DNA from 2 places in the Embleya sp. NPDC055664 genome. Region 1 is predicted to be linked to the other one. Evidence: predicted binding sites of a transcription regulator. Region 1 holds the regulator's gene; the other holds the start of a gene.
The links. Region 1 encodes HrcA, which represses chaperone genes, less so after heat shock. Its sites were predicted from a motif close to TTNGCACTCNGNNNNNCNGAGTGCNAA; they were not measured.
Positions count from the first base shown of each region.

Region 2: groES (co-chaperone GroES) is a predicted target of HrcA. The motif match lies at 15,936-15,962, and genes of this name have one in related genera.

Region 1 is NZ_JBSHGZ010000077.1:1,177-11,395, reverse strand. Features, by position in the region: gene dnaJ (molecular chaperone DnaJ) at 279-1,412, opposite strand; gene hrcA (heat-inducible transcriptional repressor HrcA) at 1,415-2,431, opposite strand; gene ACWGR4_RS47705 (MBL fold metallo-hydrolase) at 2,582-3,337, shown strand; gene ACWGR4_RS47700 (DUF3097 domain-containing protein) at 3,367-4,197, shown strand; gene ACWGR4_RS47695 (WD40 repeat domain-containing protein) at 4,258-5,463, shown strand; gene ACWGR4_RS47690 (Uma2 family endonuclease) at 5,545-6,114, opposite strand; gene ACWGR4_RS47685 (phenylalanine 4-monooxygenase) at 6,230-7,123, opposite strand; gene ACWGR4_RS47680 (dynamin family protein) at 7,421-9,466, shown strand; gene ACWGR4_RS47675 (cysteine peptidase family C39 domain-containing protein) at 9,463-10,219, shown strand, end outside.
Region 2 is NZ_JBSHGZ010000008.1:154,229-172,041, forward strand. Features, by position in the region: gene glmS (glutamine--fructose-6-phosphate transaminase (isomerizing)) at 1-704, shown strand, start outside; gene ACWGR4_RS16890 (MarR family winged helix-turn-helix transcriptional regulator) at 820-1,335, opposite strand; gene ACWGR4_RS16895 (EamA family transporter) at 1,448-2,404, shown strand; gene ACWGR4_RS16900 (holo-ACP synthase) at 2,580-2,948, shown strand; gene ACWGR4_RS16905 (NAD(P)H-hydrate dehydratase) at 2,959-4,425, shown strand; gene alr (alanine racemase) at 4,559-5,689, shown strand; gene ACWGR4_RS16915 (alpha/beta fold hydrolase) at 5,686-6,879, shown strand; gene tsaE (tRNA (adenosine(37)-N6)-threonylcarbamoyltransferase complex ATPase subunit type 1 TsaE) at 6,990-7,508, shown strand; gene ACWGR4_RS16925 (transglycosylase domain-containing protein) at 7,561-9,858, opposite strand; gene ACWGR4_RS16930 (L,D-transpeptidase family protein) at 10,094-10,717, opposite strand; gene tsaB (tRNA (adenosine(37)-N6)-threonylcarbamoyltransferase complex dimerization subunit type 1 TsaB) at 10,868-11,551, shown strand; gene rimI (ribosomal protein S18-alanine N-acetyltransferase) at 11,591-12,079, shown strand; gene tsaD (tRNA (adenosine(37)-N6)-threonylcarbamoyltransferase complex transferase subunit TsaD) at 12,072-13,115, shown strand; gene ACWGR4_RS16950 (hypothetical protein) at 13,118-13,393, shown strand; gene ACWGR4_RS16955 (polysaccharide deacetylase family protein) at 13,688-14,581, shown strand; gene ACWGR4_RS16960 (class I SAM-dependent methyltransferase) at 14,600-15,787, opposite strand; gene groES (co-chaperone GroES) at 16,104-16,412, shown strand; gene groL (chaperonin GroEL) at 16,547-17,813, shown strand, end outside.

The DNA.
Region 1 (10,219 bases):
CCGGCCCACCCGGGAACGCACGCCCGGCGAACCCGACCCGAGCCCCGCACGCCGGCCGGCGGCGGCTCAGCCCACGGCTCGGGGCGGCCTCGGCGTCACTCGGTCAAGGCGTACGGTGACCGCTTCGCGTTGTCGGGCGCGGTCGGATGCAGCCCGTCCGGCGTTCGAGGGCGCTCGCCGCAGGCGGCCCGAGGGCGCGATCGGGCGCCGGACGCGGCCGAATCGCAGCCCGTCCGGCGCCTGAGGACGACGTCACGACGCGCCGCCGCGCCCGCCCGCTACCGGCCGTTGAAGGCGTCCTTCAGGCGCGAGAACAGGCCCTGTTGGCCCGGCGTGAATTGTCCCGACGGGCGTTCCTCGCCGCGCAGCTTGGCCAGGCGGCGGAGCAGTTCCTCCTGCTCGGGGTCGAGCTTGTTCGGCGTTTGCACCTCGACGTGCACGACCAGGTCGCCTCGGCCGCCGCCGCGCAGGTGGGTGATGCCCCGCCCGTGCAGCGGGATCGACTGGCCCGACTGGGTGCCCGGGCGGATGTCGATCTCCTCCGTGCCGTCCAGCGTCTGCAGCGGCACCTTCGTACCGAGCGACGCCGCCGTCATCGGGATGGTGACCGTGCAGTGCAGGTCGTCGCCGCGCCGCTGGAAGGTGGCGTGCGCGACCTCGACGATCTCCACGTAGAGATCGCCCGCCGGGCCGCCGCCGGGGCCGACCTCGCCCTCGCCCGCGAGCTGGATCCGCGTACCGCTGTCCACGCCCGCCGGGATCTTGACGGTGAGCGTGCGCCGCGCGCGGATGCGGCCGTCGCCCGCGCACTCGGGGCACGGGTGCGGGACCACGGTGCCGAAGCCCTGACACTGCGGACACGGCCGCGACGTCATGACCTGGCCCAGGAACGACTTGGTGACCTGGCTGACCTCGCCCCGCCCGCGGCACATGTCGCAGGTCTGCGCCGTGGTGCCCGGGGCCGCGCCCTCGCCGTTGCACGTGTTGCACGTGACGGCGGTGTCCACCTGGATCTCCCGGGTGGTGCCGAACGCGGCCTCTTCGAGGGTGATCTCGATCCGGATCATCGCGTCCTGGCCGCGGCGCGTGCGCGAGCGCGGTCCGCGCTGGCTGGCCTGGCCGAAGAACGCGTCCATGATGTCGCTGAACCCGAAGCCGGCCTGGCCGAAGCCACCACCGCCCCCGCCGCCCCCGGAGGACAGCGGGTCGCCGCCGAGGTCGTACATCTGACGCTTCTGCGGGTCCGAAAGGACCTCGTAGGCGTTGTTGATCTCCTTGAACCGGTCCTGCGTCTTCGGGTCCGGATTGACGTCCGGGTGCAGCTCCCGAGCGAGCCGGCGGAAGGCCTTCTTGATTTCCTCCGGGGTGGCGTCGCGCCGTACCCCGAGGACCTCGTAGTAATCGGTAGCCAACTCTACGACTCCGCGAGGATCTGTCCGACGTACCGTGCCACGGCGCGCACCGCTCCCATCGTTCCGGGGTAGTCCATCCGGGTCGGCCCGAGTACCCCGAGCTTCGCCAGTGTTTCCTGCCCACTGCCGTATCCGACGGCGACCACCGAGGTCGCGGCCAGTCCTTCGTGCATGTTCTCGTGTCCGATCCGCACGACCATGCCCGGGTCGGTCGCCTCGCCCAACAGCCGCAGCAATACGACGTGTTCCTCGAGCGCTTCCAGGACCGGGCGGATCGTGTTCGGGAAGTCCATGCCGAAACGGGTCAGGTTGGCCGTCCCGGCCAGGACGACCTTCTCTTCCTTGTGCTCGACCAGGGTGTCGAGCAGGGTGGCCAGGATGCCCGCCACGATCGGCCGTTCCTCGGCGGTGAACGGCTCGGCGAGATCCTGGACCAGCAACGGCACATCGGCGAACCGCTTGCCGGTGATGCGGCTGTTCAGCCGCGCCCGGACGTCGGCGAGCAGGTTTTCGCCGACCGGGCCCGGCGTGTCCATCACCCGCTGCTCAACCCGGCCCGTGCTGGTGATCAGCACCAACATGACCCGGGTGGGCGCGAGGGTGAGCAGCTCGACGTGCCGGATCGTCGAGCGGGTCAGCGAGGGGTATTGCACGACGGCGACCTGATGGGTCAGCTGCGCGAGCAGCCGGACCGTACGGCCCACCACGTCGTCCAGGTCGACCGCGCCGGCCAGGAAGGTCTGGATCGCCCGGCGCTCGGCGCCGGACAGCGGCTTGACGCCCGCAAGGCGGTCGACGAACAACCGGTAGCCCTTGTCGGTGGGCACCCGGCCGGCGCTGGTGTGGGGCTGCGTGATGTAGCCCTCCTCCTCCAGCGCGGCCATGTCGTTGCGAATGGTGGCCGGGGAGACCCCGAGGTTGTGTCGGTCCGCGAGCGCCTTGGAGCCGACCGGCTCCTGGGTCGCCACGTAGTCCTGCACGATGGCACGCAGCACGTCCTGTTTCCGATCGTCGAGCATGGTGCGCACCTCCCTGACCCGTTCTTCCACCCGTTGCCGTGTCGCGTAGGCGGTGGTTCGTCCCACTGGTTGGCACTCCGTCCCGCCGAGTGCCAGTGTACGGGTCACCCGATCCGGACCGTACCCCTGAGTCCGTGCCAAGGTTGACGCATGCTACGCGCCGAACAGCCGAAACACGCCACATGGGAGCCGATCGGGCCGGGCGTACTGCGTCGTCGGTTGCCCGGCCTCGAACTGAATGTGGCGGTCGTCACGGGGCGGGAGGGGATCCTGCTCGTGGACACCGGTTCGCACGACCACGAGGCCGCCGACATCCTGGCCTCGCTGGCCCGCGAACTGCCCGGGCACGGATTGCCCGACCGGGTGGTCGCGGTGGTGAACACCCACGGTCACTTCGACCACTGCTACGGCAACGACGAGGTGCTGCGCGCCTTCCCCGACGCGGAGATCTGGGGACACGCGGACCTGCCGCGGTATCTGGAGCGGTGGGCCGAGGCCGGTCGGGCGAGCGGCGTCGCGCACGGGTTCGACCCGGAGCTGATGCGCGCGGCGCGGATCGTGCCGCCGACCCGACCGGTGTCCACGGGCACGCCGGTGACGGTGGATCTGGGCGGGCGCGAGGTGGTGCTGTTCGCGCCCGGTCGTGGACACACCGACCACGATGTGGTCGTCCACGTACCGGACTGCGGCGTGCTGATCGCCGGGGACATGGTGGAGGAGAGCGGGCCGCCGGTCTTCGGCTCGGACGCGTTCGCCGCCGAGTGGAGCGATTCGCTGGCCCGGGTGCGGGCGTTGGACGCCAGTGTCTGGCTGCCCGGACACGGCGCGGTGGTCGACGAGGAGTTCGTGATCCGGCAAAACCGTTGGCTGGCCGAGGTGGCCGCCGGGCGCGTCGTACCGGACTGACGTACCGTCACCCGGCTAGCGTCGTGGTCATGCGCAGTTATGGACCCGAGTCGCTGATCCCGGGATGGAAGAAGGACAAGCCCGTCCCGGAGGTCGCGGCCGACCGCGATCTGGTGGTGGAGGAGGCGTCCACCGGCTTCTGCGGCGCGGTGGTCCGGGTGGAGAAGACCCCCGAGGGCTTCACCGTCACGCTGGAGGATCGGCACGGGCGGCTGCGGGTGTTCCCGATGGATCCGCGCGGGTTCCTGATCGACGGCGAGGTGGTCACCCTGGTCCGACCGACCGCCCCCGGTCCGGCCCGTGCCCCGGGGCGCACCGCGTCGGGCTCGATCGCGGTACCGGGCACCCGGGCCCGGGTCGCCCGCGCCGGGCGGATCTACGTCGAGGGCCGCCACGACGCCGAGTTGGTCGAGCGGGTGTGGGGCGACGACCTGCGGATCGAGGGCGTGGTCGTGGAGTATCTGGAGGGCGTCGACGATCTCCCGGACGTGATCCGCGAGTTCGCGCCGGGCCCGGGTCGCCGCCTGGGCGTGCTGGTCGACCACCTGGTGCCGGGTTCCAAGGAGAGCCGGATCGCGGGCCGGGTGAGCGGCGACCACGTGCTGGTGGTGGGACACCCCTATATCGACGTCTGGCAGGCGGTACGCCCCGCCTCCGTCGGCATCGCGGCCTGGCCGGACGTCCCGCGCGGTGTCCCGTGGAAGGAGGGCGTCTGCGCGGCCCTCGGCTGGCCGGTGAACCCGCCCGCGGCCTGGCGCCGCATCCTCGCGGCGGTGGACTCGTACCGCGACCTGGAACCGGCCCTGCTCGGGCGGGTCGAGGAACTCATCGACTTCGTGACGGCGCCGCCCGAGGGGTGAGGCCCCGGTCGACGCGATGGCCGGCCCTCACCGCGCGACCTGCGGCGCTACCGTACGGCGATGGCGCAGGAAGAGATCACCCTCGTATTGCCGGACTCGGCCGGACCGAAGTTTCGGACGTTCGGCGTCTTCGACACCACGTTCGTCCGGTCCGCCCGCTCGGGTGACGGGGCGGCCCGGGAGACGCGCAAGGACTTCGCCGACCCGGCCGCCGCCGTGATCGCGCTGCGCCGGGAGGTGGGCAAGGCGATGCGCGCCGGGTTCGTGCGCCTGGGCGGGGCCGAGGACCCGGTGGTGCTGGAGTTCATGCCGCCGGACAAGACCTCGTCCCGGGCCATGGACCTGCATCCGGACGGCCGCACCGTGCTGATCGCCTACGACGGCGCGATCCGGCTCGTGGACGTGGCGACCGGGGTCCGCCGCACCGTGCACGCGGTGCCCGCGGCCGAGCGGCTGACCGGCATCGACACCGCGCTGTTCGACGCGACCGGATCGGCCGTGGTCTACACCGTCGGCGGCTCGACCCGGCGACTGGACCTGGGCACGCTGCACGAGGAACCGCTGGCCGATTACCGGCAGTTCGAGAACGCCCTGTTCAATCCGCACACCGTGCAGCCGGCCTGGGACGCGGCCCGGCGGCGCCTGGTCGTCTTCGACGCCGACGACCGGGTGCGGGTCCTGGACGCGGCCGGCGCCCCGGTCTGCGAGGTGTCCACCCGATCGCCGACCACCGAGTGCCGGGGCGCCGCGCTGTCCCCCTCGGGTCGGTTGCTCGCGGTGTGGCGGGTCAGTCGCGGGCTGGTGTACGGGCACCGCGACGCGAGCGCCGATCCGACCAACGAGGTCGAGGTGTGGGACGTGGAGGCCGGCCGCCCGGTCGCGCGGGTGCCGCTGGAGTGGGAGATCGGCGACCTCGGCTTCGATCCGAGCGAGACGTTGCTCCTGGTCAACCGGGGCCGGGTGCACGGGCCGTTCGCGATCTCGATCGACACCGGCGAGCCGGCCTGGCACCTCGCCGATCCGCACCACCCGAACGGTTGGGCGACCTGTTACGCGTGGGCCTACTCGCCGGACGGCCGGCGGATCGCGGTGGGCGGTCATCGTACGAGCGCCCTGCGCGTGTACGACGCGGATCTGCGCGAGCGCGACGCCGTCGCCCTCCCCGGCCACGACGAACAACGCGTCCGCCGCCTGGCCTTCTCCGCCGACGGCACCCTCCTGGCCACGGGCGGCGACTTCGGCCGGGTCTTCGTCCGCCGGGTGTAGGGCATCCGCCCGGGCGCGCCGAACAACCCGTCGGCTTCGACACGGCGCCACTCGAACGGTGACGCCCGAGCCCATGGTTCGTCAGACGAATCTGCTGGTGCTCAACGTCATCGAGAACGGCGCTGGAAGATCGATCTGCTTACCGAAGGGACCGGTGTGACCCTCCAGGTAGTCGTCACCCTTCGGCGTCAGGAAGAGCGTGACCTTGCTCTGCTCTCGATCCACCAGCAGGTACAGCGGAATGCCGCTGCGGGCATAGGCCCGTCGTTTCTGTTCACGATCGAAACCGGCGCGATACGACGTCACCTCCAGGACCAGGGCAACCCCGGCGCACGGCATCCACGATTCGGCGTCCAGGAACAGGTCCAGGTCCTCGGGCGCGAACGTGCCGTCCGGGATGACGTGGTTGCGGGCGAGTCCCCCACCGGTGGCCACCACCAATCCCTTGCCGCCGGAGAAATCCATCGGCACGGCCGATCCGCTGAGGATCTGGCGAACCACGGCACTGATGATGCGCTCGTGATTCCCCATCGGCGGTGGTGTCACGACGATGTCCCCCTCGATGAACTCGGCGCGGAAGCCCAAGGGGGTGTCCAACGCCAGGAAGCCGTCGAGCATGACGTCTTCCTGCGCGGGGATCTCGTGTGCCATGACAGACATTCTCAACCCCTTCCGTAGTCGAGGCGAGCATAGGGACGCGTCGTGCGGGTGACCGAACGTTTCCGTTCCGGTCACCCGCACGGGTGAACGACTACGTGAAGCGGCGTTACGGGGCCTTCGCCGAGGCCGACAGGGCGGCGATGGAGTCGTCGGTGCAGTCCGCCCAGAAGGTGCCGACGACCTCTTCCAACTGGGTCATCGAGTGGGCGGCGTACAGGATGTCCTGGTAGTGCGTGATGTCGTATTGCATCGTGCCCATCGCGACCAGGTCCAAGTCGCGGATGTCGACCGTGCGGAACTCGCGGATCTCGCCGTAGGAGGACAGGATCCCGGCGCCGTAGGCCTTGAGCGCGCCGCCCTCGTGCATGACGCCGAATTCGAGGGTGAACCAGAAGACCTTGGAAACGAACTCCAGCGCCTCGCGGCTCTCCACCCGGCGGGCCGCCTCGCCCGCGACCCGGTACAGCGCCGCGAAGCGGTCCGAGGCGAGCATGTTGGCGTGGCCGATCACCTCGTGCACGACGTCCGGCTCGGGGGTGTACAGCGGCACGCTGTGGTGGCGGATGTACTGCGTGGAGTGGAAGTAGGAGTCGGCCAGCGACCCGTAGAAGTCGCGCAGCGGAACCAGGCCGGCCGCGGGCAGGTAGCGAAAGCCGGTGAGCGGCTGCAGCGCCTCGCTGACCTCCTCCAACTGGGGGATCCGCTCGGTCGGCAGCTTCAGGCGCGCGGCGCCGTCCAGGTAGTCGGCGACCGCGTACTCCGCGTGCGAGGCGGACAACTCGCGGGAGACCAGGCGCCAGACCTCGTGCTCCTCGTCGGTGTACTCGACCTCCGGGATCGGGTCGCCGCGGTGGTGGTCCAGCGCCAGCGCCGCGATCCGGTTCCGGCGTTCGCGGTATACCTCGTCCGCGAACCCCGGGTGGCTGCGGGACAGCTCGACCTCGACTCCGCCGTCGGCCCTACGGGTGACCGGGGCCAGATACTGGGCCTCCTCGAACATGCCATCTCCTGATCGCATCGGAATCGACTCGCCGGACAAGTCGCGGCACCCACGCAACCAGTATGCGCCGTTTTCATGCCTTTCAGACCGATCGGGTCGGGGGCCACGGCAACGGAAATCAGCTGCGAGGGATCGCCTCGACGCCTTTATCGCATCATCCGGACGGGCGTCACACAAGGGGCACAGGAGTGCAGACGGCCGCACCAAATGCACCGTCCACAGATCGAGACGGGATTCCCGCCCGCGTGACAGGATCGCCCGTACATCGGGGAGGGCACCGTCGAGAGGGGGCGCGCGGTGGTGGATTCACAGGGCATCGCCGGGGATCGGGCGAGGCGACGCGAGGTGGTCGAGGCACTCACCGAGACCTCCGACCATCTCGACTTCGCACTGGCGATGGTCCGCCGCATCGTCGGCGACCAGGAACGGCTCGGGGAACTGACCGCCCGCATCCGCGAGATCGAGACCCGGCTCCGGGACGACCGCTACTACCTCGCGGTGATCGGCGAGTTCTCGGCCGGCAAGAGCACCTTCGTCAACGCGCTGCTGGCCGACGACCTGCTGCCCACCTCGGCATTGCCGACCACCGGCGCCGCGACCAGGATCACCCACGGGGAGGAGTTCTCCGTCGAGGTGCGATTCACCGGCCACGGGATCCGCTACGTGTACCCCTCCGGGCGCTACACCGGGGCGGACAGCCCGCTCGGCCGGATGCTCGCGCACCTCGCGCCGGACACCCCGATCCCCGAGGACACCGCCGGCATCCTGCGCCTGCTCACCGCCGACGAGGCAATCGCCCCGCGGGTGCAGAGCCTGGAGGTCCGCCACCCCGCGCCGGCGCTGCGCGACGGCCTGGTGATCATCGACACGCCCGGAACCAACGCTCGGGCAGGTCACACGGAGATCACGCGCGCGGTGATGCGCGACGTCGCCGACGTGGCGGCAGTACTGACCGCGTCCACGTCGCCGTCGCCGGTGTCGCTGACCGAATTCCTCACCGATGCGCTCGATCCGGGGCAATTGCGCCGCTGCATCATCCTCGTCACCAAGATGGATCACATCGACGAGGACGAACGGGACGATCTGCTCGCCCACGTCCGACAGCGGTTCGCCCGGATGCTCGGTGTGCCCGACCCGGTCCTGGAACCGGTCGCCGCCGAACCGGTGGTGCGACTGGCCACCGGACGGCCGCTGCGCGGCCCCGAACAGGAGCACTGGGCGGAGGAGTTTCCGCGCACCTTGGCCCGGCTGCGCGACCTGATGCAGCGCCAGCGCATCGTCGCGGTCTCCGACCACCTGCTGCGACTCCTCGAGGACCTGCTCGACGAGTTGCGCCGCGAGGTGACGCTGGCCGAACAGCGGCTCGACGCCGAGGAGGCGGAGCTGGCCGAGGCGCGGATCGCCGACATGGCCGCCTTCGTCCGAGCCCAACACGGCGAGACCGCGCGCCTGCTCGGCGCCGGCGCCCAGCGCGCCCAGCAGGCGGTCGGCGGCATGGCCCCGCAGTGGTGGGGCTACACCCGGGACGAGATCGATCGGGCCCTGGAGCGCGCGAACACCCCCGACGAACTGCGCGCGGTGCTCGCCGAACAGGCCCCCGAACTGATCCGGCGCGGCCTGCCCCGGATCGGCGACATCGTGCAACAGGCGGTCACCGGCGCACTGTCGACCGCGGCCGAGACCGCGCGCGCCGCCGCCGACACCGCGTTCGCCGCCGCCTACGCCCGCCTCGGCGCGGTGGCCCGACCGGCCGGATCGGAGGCGGTCACGGTGCTGACCGGGCATCAACTCGCGGACGCGGCGATGCGGGCGTACGAGAACTCCGTCACAGGGGTGACCCAGCAGATCCGGGCCGTCCGACTCGACCCGACCGCGCCCAAAACCCCGGGCGCGCGGATCGGCGGCGCTCTGGACCAGTGGTTCGGCGGCACCCGCAACGGCTCCCAGGGCGCCCCTCCCGGACGGATCGGATTCGGCGGATTCATTGCCAAAGTGGCCGGTTCGTTGTCATCCACCGACATGACGGCCCTGCGGAACCACGCGCGCACCGAAATGCATCAGACACTGCGAACCGTCGCGGACGGTTTGTCCGGACAGATCGACGAGGCCGTGCGCACGGCCACCACGCACTACTCGCAGGACGTCTCGCAACACGTGGACCGCTACCGGGCCACCTACGAGGCGACGGTCGCCGAACTGGTGGCCGAACATCAACGCCGTGAGGATATTCTCGCGGCTCGCAGAAACCTGTTGCAGGACGCGGACAGGCAGACGGAACGGCGTCGCGCCACGGTGAACAGCCAACGCGAACGCCTCACGCACCGGGGGGATTTCGGCAGATGAGCGACTACACGCACGACGACGACCTGTTCGCGGTGGTCTCCGACGACACCATCGACACAGTGGACACCGCCGACGGGGGAAGCGTCGGGGCGGCACCACTGTGGGAGACCGACGCGAACGGCGGATCCATCGGCACCTACCCGAACTCCACCCTTCCGTACACGGATCCCAACTTCGACCCGCTGCACGACCCCAACTACGACCCGTTCCAGGCGGACAGCGACGGCGACGGCAAGGTCGACGCGTGGGACCCGAAGGCGTTCGACCCGACCGACGGCAACCAGCCCACGCCCAGTCAGCAGTGGCACGACGACCAGGTCAACAACCCGTACCTGGACCCGTACGGCGACCCGTTCACGGATCCCTACGGCGACCCGTACGGCAGCGACCCGTACGGCGATCCGTACGGCGACCCCTACGGCACCGACCCGTACGCCGACCCGGCCTCGTACGACCCGAGCACCTACGCCGAGGCGACGCCCGCTTCATGGGGCGCGGTCTACGACGACCAGGGCAACTGGACCTACCACGCGCCGGACTGGGCTCCGGAGCAGTTCCATGGCACCGGCGACCCGGTCGGCGACGCCAAGTACTGGCACCAGCAGGCCGGCAACACCAGCTGCGCGGTGGTCTCCCAGGGCATGATCCTGGAGAAGCTCACCGGCATCCCGATGGACGAGAACGCGCTGGTGACCGAGGCTCAGCAGGCGGGCATCTACGACCCCGCCAACGGCACCATGACCGGCGACATCG
Region 2 (17,813 bases), on a different contig from region 1:
CGATGCCGCGCGAGGCGGACGCCGTGCTGTACACGCACGCCGGCCCCGAGGTCGCGGTGGCCTCGACGAAGGCGTTCTTGACCCAGCTGGTCGCGTGCTACCTGGTCGCGCTGTACCTGGGCCAGGTGCGCGGCACCAAGTGGGGCGACGAGATCACCGAGGTGATCGAGCAGCTCGCGGCGATGCCCGAGATGGTGGACAAGGTCCTGGACACCATGGAGCCGGTGCGCGAGCTGGCGCGATCGCTCAAGGACGCGGGCTCGGTGTTGTTCCTGGGCCGGCACGTGGGCTACCCCGTGGCCCTCGAAGGCGCGCTCAAGCTCAAGGAACTGGCGTACATGCACGCCGAGGGCTTCGCCGCGGGCGAGCTCAAGCACGGCCCGATCGCGCTGATCGAGGAGGGCCTGCCGGTGGTCGTGGTGGTCCCGTCGCCCCGCGGGCGCTCGGTGCTGCACGACAAGATCGTGTCCAACATCCAGGAGATCCGGGCCCGGGGCGCGCGCACCATCGTGATCGCCGAGGAGGGCGACGAGGCGGTCGTGCCGTACGCCGACCACCTGGTGCGCATCCCGGCCACGCCGGTGCTGCTGCAGCCGCTGGTTTCCACGGTGCCGCTCCAGGTGTTCGCCTGTGAGCTGGCCACGGCCAAGGGCCACGAGGTGGACCAGCCGCGCAACCTGGCGAAGTCGGTCACGGTCGAGTAGTCCGTCCCGCTCTTCGGCCGCCCCGCGCCCTCCTCGAACGAGGGGGCGAGGGGCGGCCTTTCGCGGTTTCGGCACGGTTTTCCGGTCGGGTGTGCGCCGTCGGCGCGGTGTGTGGTCAGCCCAGGTGGGTGTCTCCCTGGGCGATCAGGAGCTTGCGCAGCAGGCCGTTGAGCAGGTCGCGCTCGCCGTCGTCGAGCACGGCCAAAAAGCGCGCCTCGTTCTCGATGTGGCCGAGCAGGATGTCGTCCACGAGCCGGATGCCCTCCGGGGTCAGCCTGACCCGGACCGAGCGGCGGTCCTCGGTGCTGACCGAGCGCTCGACCAGGCCCTTGGCGGTGAGCTTGTCCACCCGGTTGGTGATCGCGCCCGACGTCACCATCGCCGAGCGCAGCAGCGTGCCCGCGCTGACCCCCTCGACGCCGCCGGAGCGGCGCAGCGTGGCCAGCACGTCGAACTCGGAGAAGTCGAGCCCGTACCGGGCGAAGTAGGTCCGCAACGTCTGGTCGATGTACCGGCGCAGTCGGTTCATGCGTCCGACGGCGGCCATCACATCCAGCAGGTCGGTGTCGATCTCGGGGCGTTCACGGTGCCATTGGTCCCATACGTCATCAATTGCGTCACGTCCGGTCATGGCTCCAATTTATCTCAACGCTCATCTACTTGACGCTCGCAGATTCGAGGTATTTACTTATCTCAACGTTCAGATAGTCAGTGCTCGCAAAACTAGCGTTGAGGTGAAAGTCATGGCGGTTCAGGGCGGTAGCAAGGGACTCGGTCGCCTGGGGATGCTCCTGGCGACGGCCGTCGCCCCGGCCACGTGGGGGACCACCTACCTCGTGACCACGGAGATGCTTCCGGCGGACCGGCCGCTGCTCGCGGCGGGCGTGCGGGCGCTGCCCGCGGGTCTGATCCTGGTCGCCCTGTCGCGCCGACTGCCCACCGGCGTGTGGTGGTGGCGCTCGTTCGTCCTGGGGATGCTCAACGTCGGACTGTTCTTCCCGCTGATCTTCGCCGGCGCCTACCGCCTGCCCGGCGGTGTCGCCGCCACGATCGGCGCGGTGTCGCCGCTGATCGTCGCGGGCCTGTCCTTCCTGATCCTGAAGGTGCGCACGCAGCCCCGGGTGCTGTTCGCCGGCGTCGGCGGGGTGATCGGGGTCGGCCTGCTGGTGCTCAGCTCGCAGGCGAGGATCGACCCGATCGGGGTCGGCCTGATGCTCCTGGCCACCACCCTGATGGCGACCGGCGTGGTGATGTCGGCCCGCTGGGGTCGTCCCGAGGGTGTCTCGCTCCTGGCCACCACCGGTTGGCAGCTCACCGTCGGCGGCATGGTCATCGTCCCGCTGATGTTCGCGGTCGAGGGCATGCCGCCGGTGCCCACCGGCCGCAACCTGCTCGGCTTCGGATACCTCGTGCTGATCGGCACCGCGCTCGCCTACGTCCTGTGGTTCCGCGGCATCGAGCGGCTCGGCGCCGGGGTGGCCTCCTTCCTCGGCCTGGTCAACCCGGTGATCGCCACGCTCGCCGGCCTGATCGTGCTGGGCCAGACGCTGACCCCGCTCCAGGTGCTCGGCCTGGTGATCGCCCTGGGCGCGATGGTGCTCGGCCAGCGGGCCCCCCGGCGCGCCCCCGAGGTGCGGGTCGAGGCGCCGGTCACCATCACGAAGCAGACCCGTCGGTCGGAGGTCGTCGAAGCCTCCTGAGCGGACGGGAGCACACCGCCACGAGCACCGCGCAGGACCGTTTCGCGAGCCGATCGGGCCGCATCCCCACCGGGGATGCGGCCCGGCCGCGTTGTCGGCGCGTCGTCGGTGGGTGGGTCGGCGCGGGCGGCCGGTGTGTGTTCTTCGGCGCCGCGCCCGGCAATAGGCTCGGGCCGTGATCATCGGTGTGGGTATCGACGTGGCGGACATCGCGCGCTTCGGGCAGTCGCTGGAGCGCACGCCCGGACTGGCCGATCGGCTGTTCACCGACGCGGAGCGGAACGTGCGCCCCGGACAGCCCCGCGGAGTCGCCTCGCTGGCCGCGCGCTTCGCCGCCAAGGAGGCGCTGGCCAAGGCGCTCGGCGCGCCCGGCGGACTGCACTGGCTGGACGCCGAGGTGACCACCGAGGACTCCGGCCGCCCGCTGCTGGCCGTCACCGGCACGGTAGCCGCGCGCGCCGCCGTGTTGGGTGTGACGCACTGGCATGTGTCGCTCAGCCACGACGCGGGCATCGCTTCCGCTGTCGTCATCGCCGAGGGCTAGGGGGCCGCCCATGCGCGCCGCACACACGGTCGAGCAGGTACGCGCCGCGGAGGCCGCGCTGCTCGCGACGCTGCCCGAGGGCACCTTGATGCGCCGCGCCGCGGCCGGGCTGGCCGGCACCTGCGTGCGCCTGCTCGACCGGGTCTACGGGGCGCGCGTGGTGCTCCTGGTGGGCAGCGGCGACAACGGCGGCGACGCGCTGTACGCGGGCGGCATGCTGGCCCGGCGCGGCGCGCGCGTGGACGCCCTGCTGCTCGCCCCGGACCGGGCCCATCCGGCCGGCCTCGCCTGGGCCCGCGCGGCCGGCGTCCGGGCACGGGACGCGGTCGACCCGGAGGGCCCCGGCCTCGCCGACCTGCTCGGGCGGGCCGACCTGGTCCTGGACGGGATCGTCGGGATCGGCGGCCGGGGCGCACTGCGCCCGACCCCCGCCGCGCTGCTCGCCCGGGTGTCGGGGGCGACCGTGGTCGCCGTCGACGTGCCCAGCGGGGTGGACGCGGACACCGGCGAGGTCGCGGGCGCGGCGGTGCGCGCCGATGTGACGGTCACCTTCGGCACGCACAAACCGGGCCTGCTGATCGACCCCGGCGCCGCCCACGCGGGAGTGGTGCACCTCGTCGACATCGGCCTCGGCCCGCACCTGCCGGAGCCGGACTCGACCGTGCTGCAACACGACGACGTGGCCCGCTTGTTGCCCGCCCCCTCGGGCGAGAGCGACAAGTATTCGCGCGGTGTGCTGGGCGTGGCCGCGGGCTCCCCCCGCTACCCGGGCGCGGCGGTCCTGGTGGTCGGCGCGGCGGTGCGCGGCGGGGTCGGCGCGGTCCGCTGCACGGGGCCGGCCGCCGTGCTCGGCCCGGTGCTCGCGGCCCACCCCGAGGCGCTGGCGAGCCGGGCGCTTCCGGCCGAGGCGGGCCGGGTGCAGGCGTGGGTGGTGGGCCCCGGCCTGGACACCGACCCGGATGCCGAGGCGCGCTTCGCGAGCGTGCTGGACGCGGAGGTGCCCGTACTGGTGGATGCGGACGGCCTGACCCTGCTCGCCCGCTCCGCCCCCGGCACGTGGCCCGCCCCGGCGCTGCTGACCCCGCACACGGGCGAGGCGGTGCGCCTGTTCGCCGCCGCGGGCGTCGAGGTCACCCGCGAGCGGATCGAGGCGGGGCGGCTGGAGCACGCGCGCCGGCTCGCCGCGCTGTACCGCTGCGTGGTGTTGCTCAAGGGCTCCACCACGGTGATCGCCGCGCCCGACGGCCGGACCCGGGTCAATCCCACCGGCACCCCGCGCCTGGCCACCGCGGGCAGCGGCGACGTGCTCTCCGGCCTGGCCGGCGCGCTGCTCGCGGCCGGCCTGGACGCGCTGGACGCCGCCTCCGCGGCCGCCTGGCTGCACGGACTGGCCGCCCGGACGCTGCCCGGCCCGGTGACCGCGCCGGACCTGGTCCGGGCGCTGCCCGGGGTGTGGGCGGACGTCGCCGGCACATGAGGAGGACGCCGCCCGGGCCCGGGCCTGCCACACTGGGAGTCTTGAGTTCGGGGATCCTCCGGGCCCGGCGGCCGGCCGGGACCGCGCCCCGGACTCGCGTTCGATGATCGTCGTCGGAAGGACCACCTGCCCCATGCGTGCCGAAGCGCGGATCGATCTGGATGCGATTCGGGACAACATCGCGGCCATTCGAGCCCGGGTGGGATCGGCGGCGGTGATGAGCGTGGTCAAGTCGAACGCCTACGGACACGGCATGATCCCCTCCGCGCGGGCGGCCCGCGCGGGCGGCGCGACCTGGCTGGGCACCGCCGTGGTCGAGGAGGCGCTGGCGCTGCGCGCGGCGGGCGACACCGGCCGGGTACTCGCCTGGCTGTGGGCCCCCGGCGACGCCTTCGAGGAAGCGGTGCGCGCCGACGTGGACATCTCGGTGAGCGGATCGTGGGCGCTGCACGAGGTGGTGGCGGCCGCCCGGGCGGCCGAGCGACCGGCGCGCGTGCACCTGAAGGCGGACACCGGCCTGGGGCGCAACGGCTGCACGCCCGCCGACTGGCCGGCCCTGGTCGACGCCGCGCTCAAGGCCCAGGCCGACGGCACGGTCGAGGTGGTCGGCCTGTGGTCGCACTTCGCATGCGCCGACGAGCCCGGGCATCCGTCCGTACCGGCCCAGTTGGGCGAGTTCGTGGCGATGCTTGCCCACGCCGAGGGCCGCGGGGTCACCCCCGAGGTGCGGCACATGGCCAACTCGCCGGCCACGCTGCTGCTGCCCGACACCCACTTCGACCTGGTCCGGGTCGGCGTGGCCGGCTACGGCCTCTCGCCCGTGCCCGAGGTCGGCGGCCCGGCCGACTTCGGCCTGCGCCCCGCGATGACGCTGGCGGCGAACCTGGCCGGGGTCAAGCGGGTGCCGGCCGGCCACGGTGTCTCGTACGGGCACGCCTGGATCGCGCCGAGGGACACCAACCTCGCGCTGATCCCCACCGGTTACGCCGACGGCATCCCCCGCCACGCGAGCAACGTCGGCCCGGTCCTGGTGGCGGGACGGCGGCGCACGATCGTGGGCCGCGTCGCGATGGACCAGTTCGTGGTCGACCTCGGCGACGACGAGGCGAGCGCGGGCGACGAGGCGATCCTGTTCGGCCCCGGCGACCGGGGCGAGCCCACCGCCGAGGACTGGGCGGCGGCGATCGGCACCATCTCCTACGAGATCGTCACCCGCATCGGTGCCCGCGTGCCCAGGGTGTACACCGGGACGGGCGCGTCGTGACCACCCCCGTGCCCGCCTCCTCCGGCGCCGGCCGCGCGCTCGGCCGCCGGGCCGGCATCGTCGGCGCCGCGGTCGGCGTGCTCGCGGCGGGCGCCGCCGCGGGCGTGGCGATCGAGCGCATGACGGTCGGCCGCGCCTTCCGCCGCCGTACCGAGGCCCAACTGGACGCGCTCGCCGAGTTCGGCACGCTGCGCGGCGAGCCGCACCTGATCACCGCCGAGGACGGCGTCGAGTTGTACGCCGAGGTGGACGGCGACCGGGACGCACCGGTGACCGTGGTGTTGTGCCACGGCTACTGCCTCGACATGGACTGCTGGCACTACCAGCGGGCCGCGTTGCGCGAGGAATACCGGCTGGTGCTCTACGACCAGCGCAGCCACGGCCGCTCCGGTCGCGGCGCGCCGGAGACCTCGACGATCGACCACCTCGGCGCGGACCTGTACACCGTGCTCGGCGAACTCGCGCCCGAGGGACCGCTGGTGCTGCTCGGCCACTCGATGGGCGGGATGACCATCATGGCGCTCGCCGACCAGCACCCCGAGCTGTTCGGGGAGCGGGTGATCGGCGTCGCGCTGATGAACACGTCGGCGGGCCGCTGGGCGACGGTGACGCTGGGCATCCCGGCGGCCGGGGCCCGACTGGTGCACCGGATAGCGCCGGGGCTGCTGCGTACCCTCGGCCGGCGCGCCGCGCTGGTGGAGGCGGGGCGGCGCGCGGCCCGCGACCTGGTGTACCTGTTCACCGAGCGATACGCCTTCGACTCGGAGGTGGACCCCACCCTGGTGCGGTTCACCGACCGGATGATCTCGGGCACGCCGATCGACGTGATCGCCGAGTTCTTCCCCGCCTTCGAGACGCACGACAAGCTGGCCGCGCTGCCGGCGCTGGAGACGGTGGAGACGCTGGTGGTGGCCGGGGAGGGCGACCTGATCGCGCCCGCCTCGCACAGCGAGGCGATCAAGGAGGCGCTGCCCGGCGCCGAGTTGCTGATCGTGCCGAACTCCGGACACCTGACCCCGCTGGAGCATCCGGAGGTGGTGAACGCGGCGCTGCGCGGGTTGCTCGCGCGTGCCGTGCGCGCGCCCGGTCGGCGCGGTGGGAAATCCGGCGGGAAATCCGGTGGGCACGGGCGCGGCGAATCCTCCGCACAGGTCGGATTCGACGCGGGTCGGGATCCTGACGGACAGTGATCCCGTGCAGGGGTCCCGAGACCGCGGGCGGATTCGGGACGACGGTGGGGTCCGAAGGCGGTTCGGGCCGACGGGACCGGCGTGGTGGGAGTGCTGAAGTGGTGCGAAGTGTGACCGTGACGGTCGCCGGCGGCGCGGACACGCGCGCGCTGGGCGCCCGGTTGGCGAAGGTGTTGCGGGCGGGCGACCTGCTCGTGTTGTCCGGCGGTCTGGGCGCGGGCAAGACGACGCTGACCCAGGGCATCGGGGTGGGCCTGGGCGTGCGGGGCGCGGTGACCTCGCCGACGTTCGTGATCGCCCGCGTACATCCGTCCGAGGTCGGCGGTCCGGCCCTGGTGCACGTCGACGCCTATCGACTCGGCGGCTCCGCCGACGTCACCGCGGAGATCGACGGCCTCGACCTCGAAGCCTCGCTCGACGAGTCGGTGACCGTCGTGGAGTGGGGCGAGGGCATGGTCGAGGACCTGACCGAGGACCGCCTGGAGGTGGCCATCGACCGCGACCACGCCGATGCGGACCCGCTCGCCGCGAGTGCGGGCGACTTCGCCGGCGACGAGGTGCGCACGATCCGGGTGACCGGGATCGGGGCCCGCTGGGCCGGCGCCGACCTGGACGGGTTGGCGGGCTGACGCCCCGGGCCGGTTCGGCGGATCCATCGGGATCCGCCGGGACGGGCGCCGGTCAGGTGCCCGCCGCCGGGGCCTGGGAGGCGGGTGTCTCGGGCGGGCTCGGGGACCGGCTCGGCGGGCGGGTGCTCGCTCCGCCGCCGGTGGGCGTACCCGGCGAGGAGGTGCCGCTCGGCGCCGTCGTGGTCGGCGGGGTGGTGTTCGGCGGCGTGCTGCTCGCGGGCGCCGTCGTCGGGGGCGCCGTGCCGGGCGGCGGCGTACCGGTGCTCGGCGGCACCAGACCGGTGTCGGGACCGCCGAGACCACCCTCGGTGTCCTCCGGGAAGTCGGCGACGCCGGTGCCGGCGAGCGCGGCGCGCATGTAGGTCGTCCACATCCGGGTCGGCAGGTTGCCGCCGTCCACCCGGGCCAGCCCGGCGACCCCGGACAGGGACAGGAACGCGTGCGTGTCGGCGTCCTCGCGGAACATGCCCATCGAGGTGGCCAGGTCCGGGGTGTACCCGACGAACCAGGCCGAACGGTTGTCGTCGGTGGTGCCGGTCTTGCCCGCCGCCGGGCGGTTCAGCGCCTGCGCGCGAAATCCGGTGCCGTCGTCCACGACGCCGCGCAACACCCGGGTGACCGCGTCCGCCTGCCGGCTGTCGTAGGCGTCCTTGGCGTCGTGGTCCGGCAGGTCGATCGTGTCGCCGCCGCGGCTGAGCTTGTCCACGGGGTACGCGTCGCGCTGCTTGCCCTCGGCGGCGAAGGTGGCGTAGGCCGCGGCCATGTCCAGGGCGCTGGGCGTGGAGGTGCCCAGCGAGACGGACGGTACGGGGCGCAGCCCAGGCGTGGTCGCGGGCAGTCCCGCGTCCACCGCGGCCCGCACCACCCGATCGGTGCCCACGTCCATGCCGAGTTGGGCGTAGGCGGTGTTGACGGACCGGTCCATCGCCCGGGCCAGGGTGATCTGCCCGTAGCTCACCCCGTCCTCGTTGCCGGGCTGCCACGGCACCCCGTCCTGGATCACCGGCTTGCCGTTCGGGTAGTGGATCACCACGTTGTCGTTGCCGTTGTAGACCGTGGCCGGGGTGATCCGCACCCGTTTGCCGTCCGGGTCCTGGGCGCCGTCGCGCAGTCCGGCGGCGAGTACGAACGGCTTGAACGTGGAGCCGACCTGCACGTCGCGGCGGGTGGCGTCGTTGACGAACTGTTTGACGTAGTTCGGGCCGCCGTAGACCGCGACGATGCGCCCGGTGCCGGGCTCCACGGACGCGGCGCCCACCCGCACCCCGACGTCGACGGAGCGGTCGGTGGGGTCGAGCGACTGGGCGAGTTGGTCCTGCACGGTCTTGTACAGCGTCTCGGTCTTGCGCTTGTCGAACGTGGTGGTGATCGCGTAGCCGCCCGCGTCGAGCCGGTCCTCGTCGACCACCTTGTGGTCGAGCAGGTAGCGCTTGGCCATCTCGACCAGATAGCCGTTGACCCCGGCCAGGTTGGCCGCCGGGCGCGGATCGACCGGCTCCGGGAAGACCATGCCGGCGCGCCGCTCGGGGGTCAGCCACTTCTCCTTGACCATGCCGTCGAGCACGTAGTTCCACCGGGCGAGGATCCGCCGCCGCCCCGCCTCGCCCGCGTTGCGCACGTCGTTGGCGCTCGGCGCGTTGAGCAACACCGCGAGGTAGGCGCCCTGTTCGACGGTGAGTTGCCCGACGTCGACGCCGTAGTACGCCTGTGCGGCGGCCTCGACGCCGTAGGCGCCGCGCCCGAAGTACACGCTGTTGAGGTAGCCGGTGAGGATGTCGTCCTTGGCCACGGTGCGGTCGAGCTTGACCGCGATGATGGCTTCCTTGAACTTGCGGCCCAGGGTCTGTTCCTGGGTGAGGTAGACGTTCTTGACGTACTGCTGGGTGATCGTCGAGCCGCCCTGGAGGCCGCCTCCGCCGCCCGCGAGATTGCTCAGCAGGGCGCGGACGGTGCCGGTGATCGAGACCCCGGAGTTCGAGTAGAAGGAGCGGTCCTCGGCGGCGAGCACCGCGTGTTGCACGTCGATCGGGATCGCGGCCAGCGGCACCGCCTGCCGGTTGGTGGCGCCGGTGCGGGTGATCTCGGTGCCGTCGCTCCAGTTCCAGACGTTGCTCTCCTGCCGGGCCTGCGCGTTGACCGTCTCGGGAACCGGGGTGATCGCGTAGACCAGGCCCACGGCGGCGAACAGACCGGAGAGGGCCAGGAGCAGCAGGGTGAGCAGGTGCTTGAACGAGGGCAGCCAACGGCGCGGACCCCGGCGATTGCTCCGGGGATAGTCGAACAGCCTGCGCCGGGGAGTCGGCCCTTGGACGTCGCCGGGACCGCTCGGACCGGAGGAGTCGTGCGCCACGCCGCCCACCTGTTCCTCGGTGCCATTGCCCTGACGGGCCCTGCCGGTCGCCCGCGTGTGCCCGGTGGGGCCGGTGTGACCAGAGGGATCATCATTCCGATGATATGTGGGCAAAGCCAAAGAAAGGCTGCCGAATCGGACAATGGTGGGCGTGGCGCGGCGGACCCGATCGGCTCAGGGCCTCGCGGCGGCGCTCGGCGCGTCGCGACCGGGGCTCAGCGGATCGCGACCGGGCTCACGGCACCACGATGACGGGTGTGCCGACCGGGGCGAAGTTCCACAGCGCGACGCCGTCGTCCGGCTTCGAGCGGATGCCCGCGCTCTGCTTGGCGGGCGGCGCCGAGGTGCGCGGGCGGGCGGTGCCGGTGGGGGAGGGGCCGGTTTTGCCGCCACTGTCGATCTGGTCCAGCGGGGTGTCCGTGGCCGCGAAGCCGAGCGGCACGCCCTGGACCGCGCCGAAGCGCACGGAGTAGGTGATCCGCAGGCCGTCGCTGCCGGTCTGCGCCTCCTCCTTCTTCAGCGTCACCTGGAACGTGCCCGGCTGCGGCCTGATCGGCGCGGCGGCCACCGGATACTCGCGCAACATGCGCTCGGCCTCGTCGACCAGCCAGACGTGGTTGTCCTTGAGCGAATACACGACCCGCTTGCCGGTGCCGGAGTTGGCGGGCACGGCCGGTGGGACGTAGACCGGCGCCACGGGCGCGCCGGAGGCGCCGGAGGGGGTCGGCGTGCTCGTCCGCGCTATCCCCCGATTGTCCGGCGCGGAGTTCGCGGCCTGGGCCGCGAGGAAGCCGACGCCGACCAGCGCGGCGATGGTGATGCCCGCGACGGCCACGCCCGGGTTGAGCCGCTTCGCCATTGCCTTGGGTCCCTCTTCCGCCGTGTGTCGGCCTCCATGGTGCCGGCAGCCGGTGTCCCCGCGTCGGAGCCGGGTCGGCTTTTCCTCGCGAACGCGTCCCGGGAGGCGCCGGCGGGCGGGCCCGCGCTCCGCGGTCGGTAGCCTGGTGCCGTGCTGCTGCTCGCCTTCGACACCGCCACCCCGGCCGTCACGGTCGCCCTCCACGACGATTCCCGCGTGCTCGCCGGTTCCACCCGCATCGACGCGCGCCGGCAGGGCGAGTTGCTCGCGCCCGGCATCGTCGACGTGCTCCGGGCGGCGGGACGCACCCGCGCCGAGCTCACCGACATCGCGGTCGGCGTCGGCCCCGGGCCGTACACCGGCCTGCGGGTGGGCATCGTGACCGCGCTCGCGCTGGGCGACGCGCTCGGCATCCCCGTGCACGGCGTATGCACCCTGGACGCGCTCGCGTACGCGGCCGGGCGCGAGGCCACGGTCGCCGGGCCGTTCACGGCCGCGACCGACGCGCGCCGCAAGGAGGTCTACTGGGCGCGGTACGACGACGCCCACACGCGCGTCGAGGGACCGTCGGTGGACCGCGCCGGCGACCTGGCCGCGAGCGTCACCGCGCTGCCCGCCGTCGGCGCGGGCGCCGCGCTGTACCCGGACTCGTTCGCGGACGTGCGCGGCCCCGAACACCCGGACGCCGCCGCGCTAGCGGCGTTCGCCGTCGAACGCCTGACCGCCGGCCTCGACCTGCTCCCGCCGGAGCCCCTCTACCTGCGCCGCCCCGACGCCCAGGTCCCCGCCGGCTACAAGGCCGTCACCCCCGCGGGGCCCCCGCCCGGGGCGTAGCCCGGCCGGGCCACACCGGGCAGGCTCTAGACTTCCGGCATGGAATTCGGGTCTCGCCTGCGGCGGATGCGGTGGTGGGACATCGAGGCCGTGATGCGACTCGAGCACGAGTTGTTCGCCGAGGACGCGTGGTCGGCGGGGATGTTCTGGTCCGAGTTGTCGGAACCGGAGATGCGGCACTACGTGGTCGCCGAGGACGAGACCGGCGCCCTGGCGGGATACGCCGGGCTCGCGGTGATCGGCGACGAGGGCGACGTGCAGACCATCGGGGTGCGCCGCGATCGTTGGGGCACGGGCCTGGGCGCGCTGCTGTTGACCGAACTGCTCGACCTGGCGGTGGCACGCGACTGCCGGGACGTACTGCTCGAGGTGCGGGTGGACAACGCCCGCGCGCAGGCGCTGTACGAGCGCTTCGGCTTCAAGGGGATCGGCGTGCGCCGGGGCTACTACCAGCCCGCCAACGTGGACGCGTTGGTGATGCGCTGCGATTTGAAGGAACGTCGGGAAGGAACGGCCACCGGTGGCTGACGAACCACTCGTCCTGGGCATCGAGACCTCGTGCGACGAGACCGGCATCGGCATCGTGCGCGGCACCACGCTGCTTGCCGACGCGGTCGCCTCCAGCGTCGACGAACACGCCCGGTTCGGCGGTGTGGTGCCCGAGGTCGCCAGCCGCGCGCACCTGGAGGCGATGGTGCCGACGGTGCGGCGCGCGCTCGCCGACGCGGGTGTCACGATGCGCGACATCGACGCGATCGCGGTCACCTCGGGACCGGGCCTGGCGGGCGCGCTGCTGGTCGGCGTCGCCGCGGCCAAGGGCTACTCGGTCGCCCTCGACAAGCCGCTGTACGGCGTCAACCACCTGGCCTCGCACGTGTGCGTTGACCAGCTGGAGCACGGCAAACTGCCCGAGCCGTGCATGGCGTTGCTGGTCTCCGGCGGGCACTCCTCGCTGCTGCTCGTGCCCGACATCACCTCCGATGTGCGCCCGCTGGGGTCGACCATCGACGACGCGGCGGGCGAGGCGTTCGACAAGGTCGCGCGCGTGCTCGGACTCGGCTTCCCGGGCGGACCGGTGATCGACCGGTGGGCACGCGAGGGCGACCGCGCCGCGATCGCCTTCCCGCGCGGGCTGACCGGTCCGCGCGACGCGCCGTTCGACTTCTCCTTCTCCGGCCTCAAGACCTCGGTCGCGCGCTGGGTCGAGGCCCGGCAGCGGGCCGGGGAGAGCGTGCCGGTGGCGGACGTGGCGGCCTCCTTCCAGGAGGCGGTGGTCGACGTGCTGACCCGCAAGGCCATCCGGGCCTGCAAGGAGAACGGCGTCGGGCACCTGATGATGGGCGGTGGCGTGTCCGCCAACACCCGCCTGCGGGCGCTGGCGCAGGAGCGCTGCGACGCGGCGGGGATCGTGCTGCGCGTGCCGCGGCCGGGCCTGTGCACCGACAACGGCGCGATGGTCGCCGCGCTGGGCGCCGAGATGGTCGCTCGCGACCGGGCCCCCTCCACGTTGTCCATCCCGGCCGACTCGTCGATGCCGGTCACGATCTCGCAGGCGGTGTCCTGACCGTGGCGATCGCGGCGATGTGGGAGGCCAGGACCGAGTCCGGCGACGGTGCGGCGCTGGCCGCGTGGGTGCACGAGGTGGCGCTGCCCGTCGTGGCCGGCGCGCCCGGCCTGGAGCGGATCGAGGTGTTCGCCGCCCCGGACGCACCCGACGGGGACCGCGTGGTGGTGATCGCGCTGTGGACCGGCCCGCCGGTGGCGCTGCCCGAGCCGCCGGCCGCCCTGGTCGCCAGGCCGCCGCACACCTGGAACTTCGAACGGCTCAGCGTCGGCCCCTGAGGCCCCGGCGCCGCCCCTGCCCCCGCCCCGCCCGAGTCGGCGCAACACTCGACCCGCGTCCGACGAGGAGGCCATTCGCAAGCCGGACGCGGGTCGAGTGCCTTGGCTGATGGCGGCGTGCCGCCGCACGTGCCATTGGCCTTGCCGGGAGTGTGCCCAGCGCATCGGCCGCTCAACAGTCCTTCGACAGTCCCTTGAACAGGGCTTGTCCGGACCGTGACAGGCCGCCGCGCCGCGTAGCGTGGGCGCGGGTGGATCGGGCGAACGGTCCAGGCGACGGAAGGGCCGGCGACAGTGGTGCATGGAACGGTACAAAAGCGGCGAGGCGTATTCGCCTCGGTCGGCGTCGGCCTGGCCGGCGTACTGCTGCTCGCGCTGACCGGCTGCGGCGGCGGATCCGACGGCACGTCGTCGGTGAAGGCGACCCGGGCACCCTCCGGCGGCACCTCGACCGCAGCCGCCAAACCGGCGCCCGCGGCCAAGCCGGACACCCCCGGCGCCGACCCCGCCACGCTCGCCGCGAAGTGGAACCTGAAGCCGTTCGCCGCGCCGCCGGCCCCGCCCGCGGACAAGCCGATCAAGGGGGGCGGGCCCAAGCCGCCGGTGGTGGAGAAGATCCCCACGCAGGAGAAGATCGTGTTCATCACGATCGACGACGGCGCGGAGAAGGATCCCAAGTTCCTGGACATGATGCGGGACCTGCGCATCCCGGTGGCGATGTTCCTCAACGACACCTACGTGCGCCAGGACCCGGAATACTTCCGCAAGCTCCAGGACCTCGGCGCCACCGTGCAGAACCACACGCTCTCCCACCCCGACCTGAAGACCCTGGGCGCCGACGCGCAAAAGCACCAGATCTGTGGCCAACAGGACCGGCTCGGCGAGCTGTACGGCAAACGCCCGACGTTGTTCCGCCCGCCCTACGGCAACTGGAACGCGACCACGCAGACGGTGGCCGGCGGTTGCGGCGGGATCGGCGCGATCGTCAAGTGGCAGGAGTCGATGCAGATCAACGACATGCAGTACGTGGGGGAGAAGAAGCTGCACCCGGGCGACATCATCCTGGCCCACTTCCGCGGCCCCGGTGAGCTCAAGGGCACCACGATGACCGAGATGTTCGGCAACATGCTGCGCAAGATCCAGGCCCAGGGCTTCACGATCGCGCGCCTGGAGGACTACATCGGCTGAGGACCGCCTCGGCCCCGGTCACCCGCTGCCGGACACCGGGTGACCGATCAGCATCGTGGGCGCGCCCGCCACCCGGGTCAGCAGCACCGTGGCCGCGTTCGGGCCGGTGGGGCGGACCCGGCGGCGGACCTCCTCCGGCTCGACCGCCGAGCCGCGCTTCTTGACCGTCAGGGTGCCGACGCCGCGCTCGCGCAGCAGGGCCTTGAGCCGCTTGAGGTTGAACGGCAACACGTCGGTGATCTCGTACACGCTCGCGAACGCGGTGTGCACCAGCCGGTCCGAGGTCAGGTAGGCGATCGTCTCGTCCACCAGGTTGCCGTCCACCAACTCGCCGACCTCGGACACCAGATGGGCCCGGATCACCGCGCCGTCCGGCTCGTAGAGGTAGCGGCGCATCGGGCCCACCGGCGCCTGCCGGACGACCCCCGAGGTCAGCTCGGCGCCGCCGGGCAGCAGGGTGGCACGCAGGCCGGCCCGGGCGAGCCCGCCCCACCACAACACCGCCTCCTTGACGTCGCCGCGGTCGGAGACCCACTCCGCCTCCATGCCGGCGGGCACGATCTCGTGTGGGATGCCGGGGGCGACCTTGGCCGCGCCGGCGGGGACGCGGGCGGCGAGGGTGGTCAGGAACGAGAAGGGCGGCGCGTACGACTCGGGGTCGAAGGTGCGGCCGCGGGCGGTGCGCCGGGCCGGGTCGATCAACGCCGCGTCGTAGCCGGACGGATCCACCGCGGTCGCGTCCGCGCACTCGACCGTGATCAGGTCGGCCAGGCCCAGCGCCTCCGCATTGGCCCGCGCCACCGCGCAGGTCGGCGGATCGAGGTCGACCGCGTGCACCGCGATCCCGGCGCGGGCCAGCGCGAGCGCGTCGCCGCCGATGCCGCAGCACAGGTCGATCGCCCGGCGGACGCCGGCCGCGGCCAGCCGGACGGCCCGGTGGTCGGCCACCGAGGTCCGGGTGGACTGCTCCAGGCCGTTGGCCGTGAAGAACATCCGGTCCGCGTCCGCCCCGAACTTGGCCCGGCCACGCTGCCGCAACCGGGACTGGGTGAGCGCGGCGGCGATCAACTCCGGCGGATGTTCCCGACGCAACCGGGTGGCCAGCGACAACTCGTCCGCGGCGTCGTGTTCGGCCAGCAGGTCGAGCAGGGCGCGGCCCTCGTCGGTCCGCAGCGCGGTGAGGGCTTCGATGGCGTCGGTGTGCACCCGGCCATTCTCGCCGAGCGCCCGGCCCCCCTCGATCCGTGGCCCATCGGCATGAAGCCGGCCCCCTCGATCCGTGGCCCATCGGCATGAAGCCGGCCCCATCGATCCGTGGCCCATCGGTATGAAGAACGCTCGCGACGCGCTGAATCTGGCACTCTGGTTGACGGAGTGCTAACCGCCACCTAGTGTCTGTGCTGGCACTCTCCCCATGAGTGTGCCAGTGCGATACGAGCAGGTCCGGCACCCGCGACGACGGATCTGTCCCATTCGCCGACAGACATTTTTCCGTGAGATCTCCGAAGGGGGAGGTCGCATCGTGACGACCGCCAACACCAAGGTTGCCATCAAGCCGCTCGAGGACCGCATCGTGGTTCAGACGCTTGAGGCCGAGCAGACCACCGCGTCGGGTCTCGTGATCCCGGACACCGCCAAGGAGAAGCCCCAGGAGGGCGTCGTCCTGGCCGTGGGCCCGGGTCGTTTCGAGGACGGTCAGCGTCTGCCGCTCGACGTCGCCGTCGGTGACACCGTGCTGTACAGCAAGTACGGCGGCACCGAGGTGAAGTACAACGGCGAGGAATACCTCGTTCTCTCGGCCCGCGACGTGCTCGCGATCATCGAGAAGTGACATCGCGCTGACGCGCCGGAACCGGTGACGGTTCGACGACCCCGCCCCGGATCGCCCTGCCCTCGCGGCCGGTGGACCCGGGGCGGAGTCGGTTGTACGACGTCGAAAAGCAACCTTTAAGGACGAAGACCCTCATGGCGAAGATCCTCCAGTTCGACGAGAAGGCCCGGCGGTCGCTGGAGCGCGGCGTCAACGCGCTGGCCGACACCGTCAAGGTCACGCTCGGCCCCAAGGGCCGCAACGTCGTGATCGACAAGAAGTTCGGTGCCCCGACCATCACCAACGACGGCGTGACCATCGCCCGTGAGGTGGAGCTCGAGGACGCGTACGAGAACCTTGGCGCGCAGCTCGCCAAGGAGGTCGCGACCAAGACCAACGACATCGCGGGTGACGGCACCACCACCGCGACGGTGCTCGCCCAGGCGCTGGTGCGCGAGGGTCTGCGCAACGTGGCCGCCGGCGCGGCCCCGATGGACCTGAAGAAGGGCATCGACCTGGCCGTCGCCGCCGTGTCCGAGCAGCTGCTCGGCACCGCCCGCGCGATCGACGGCAAGGAGGACATCGCCGCCGTCGCCGCGCTGTCCGCCCAGGACAAGCAGATCGGCGAGCTGATCGCCGAGGCCATGGACAAGGTCGGCAAGGACGGTGTGATCACCGTCGAGGAGTCCCAGACCATGGGTCTGGAGCTGGAGTTCGCCGAGGGCCTTCAGTTCGACAAGGGCTACCTGTCGCCGTACATGGTCACCGACCAGGAGCGTATGGAGGCCGTCCTCGACGACCCGTACATCCTGATCCACCAGGGCAAGATCTCGGCCATCGCCGAGCTGCTGCCGCTGCTGGAGAAGATCATCCAGGCCGGCGCGTCGAAGCCGCTGCTGATCGTGGCCGAGGACGTGGACGGCGAGGCGCTGTCCACCCTGGTCGTGAACAAGATCCGCGGCACCTTCAACGCGGTCGCGGTCAAGGCCCCGGGCTTCGGCGACCGCCGCAAGGCGATGCTGGAGGACATGGCGATCCTGACCGGCGGTCAGGTCATCGCCCCCGAGGTCGGCCTCAAGCTCGACCAGGTCGGCCTGGAGGTGCTGGGCAGCGCCCGTCGCATCACCATCACCAAGGACGCCACCACCCTGGTGGACGGCGCCGGCGACGGTGCCGCGATCGCCGACCGGGTCAAGCAGATCAAGCGTGAGATCGAGTCCACGGACTCCGACTGGGACCGCGAGAAGCTGCAGGAGCGGCTCGCGAAGCTGGCCGGCGGCGTGTGCGTGATCCGCGTGGGCGCGGCCACCGAGGTCGAGCTCAAGGAGAAGAAGCACCGTCTCGAGGACGCGGTCTCCGCGACCCGCGCGGCCATCGAGGAGGGCATCGTCGCCGGCGGCGGCACCGCCCTGGTGCACGCGG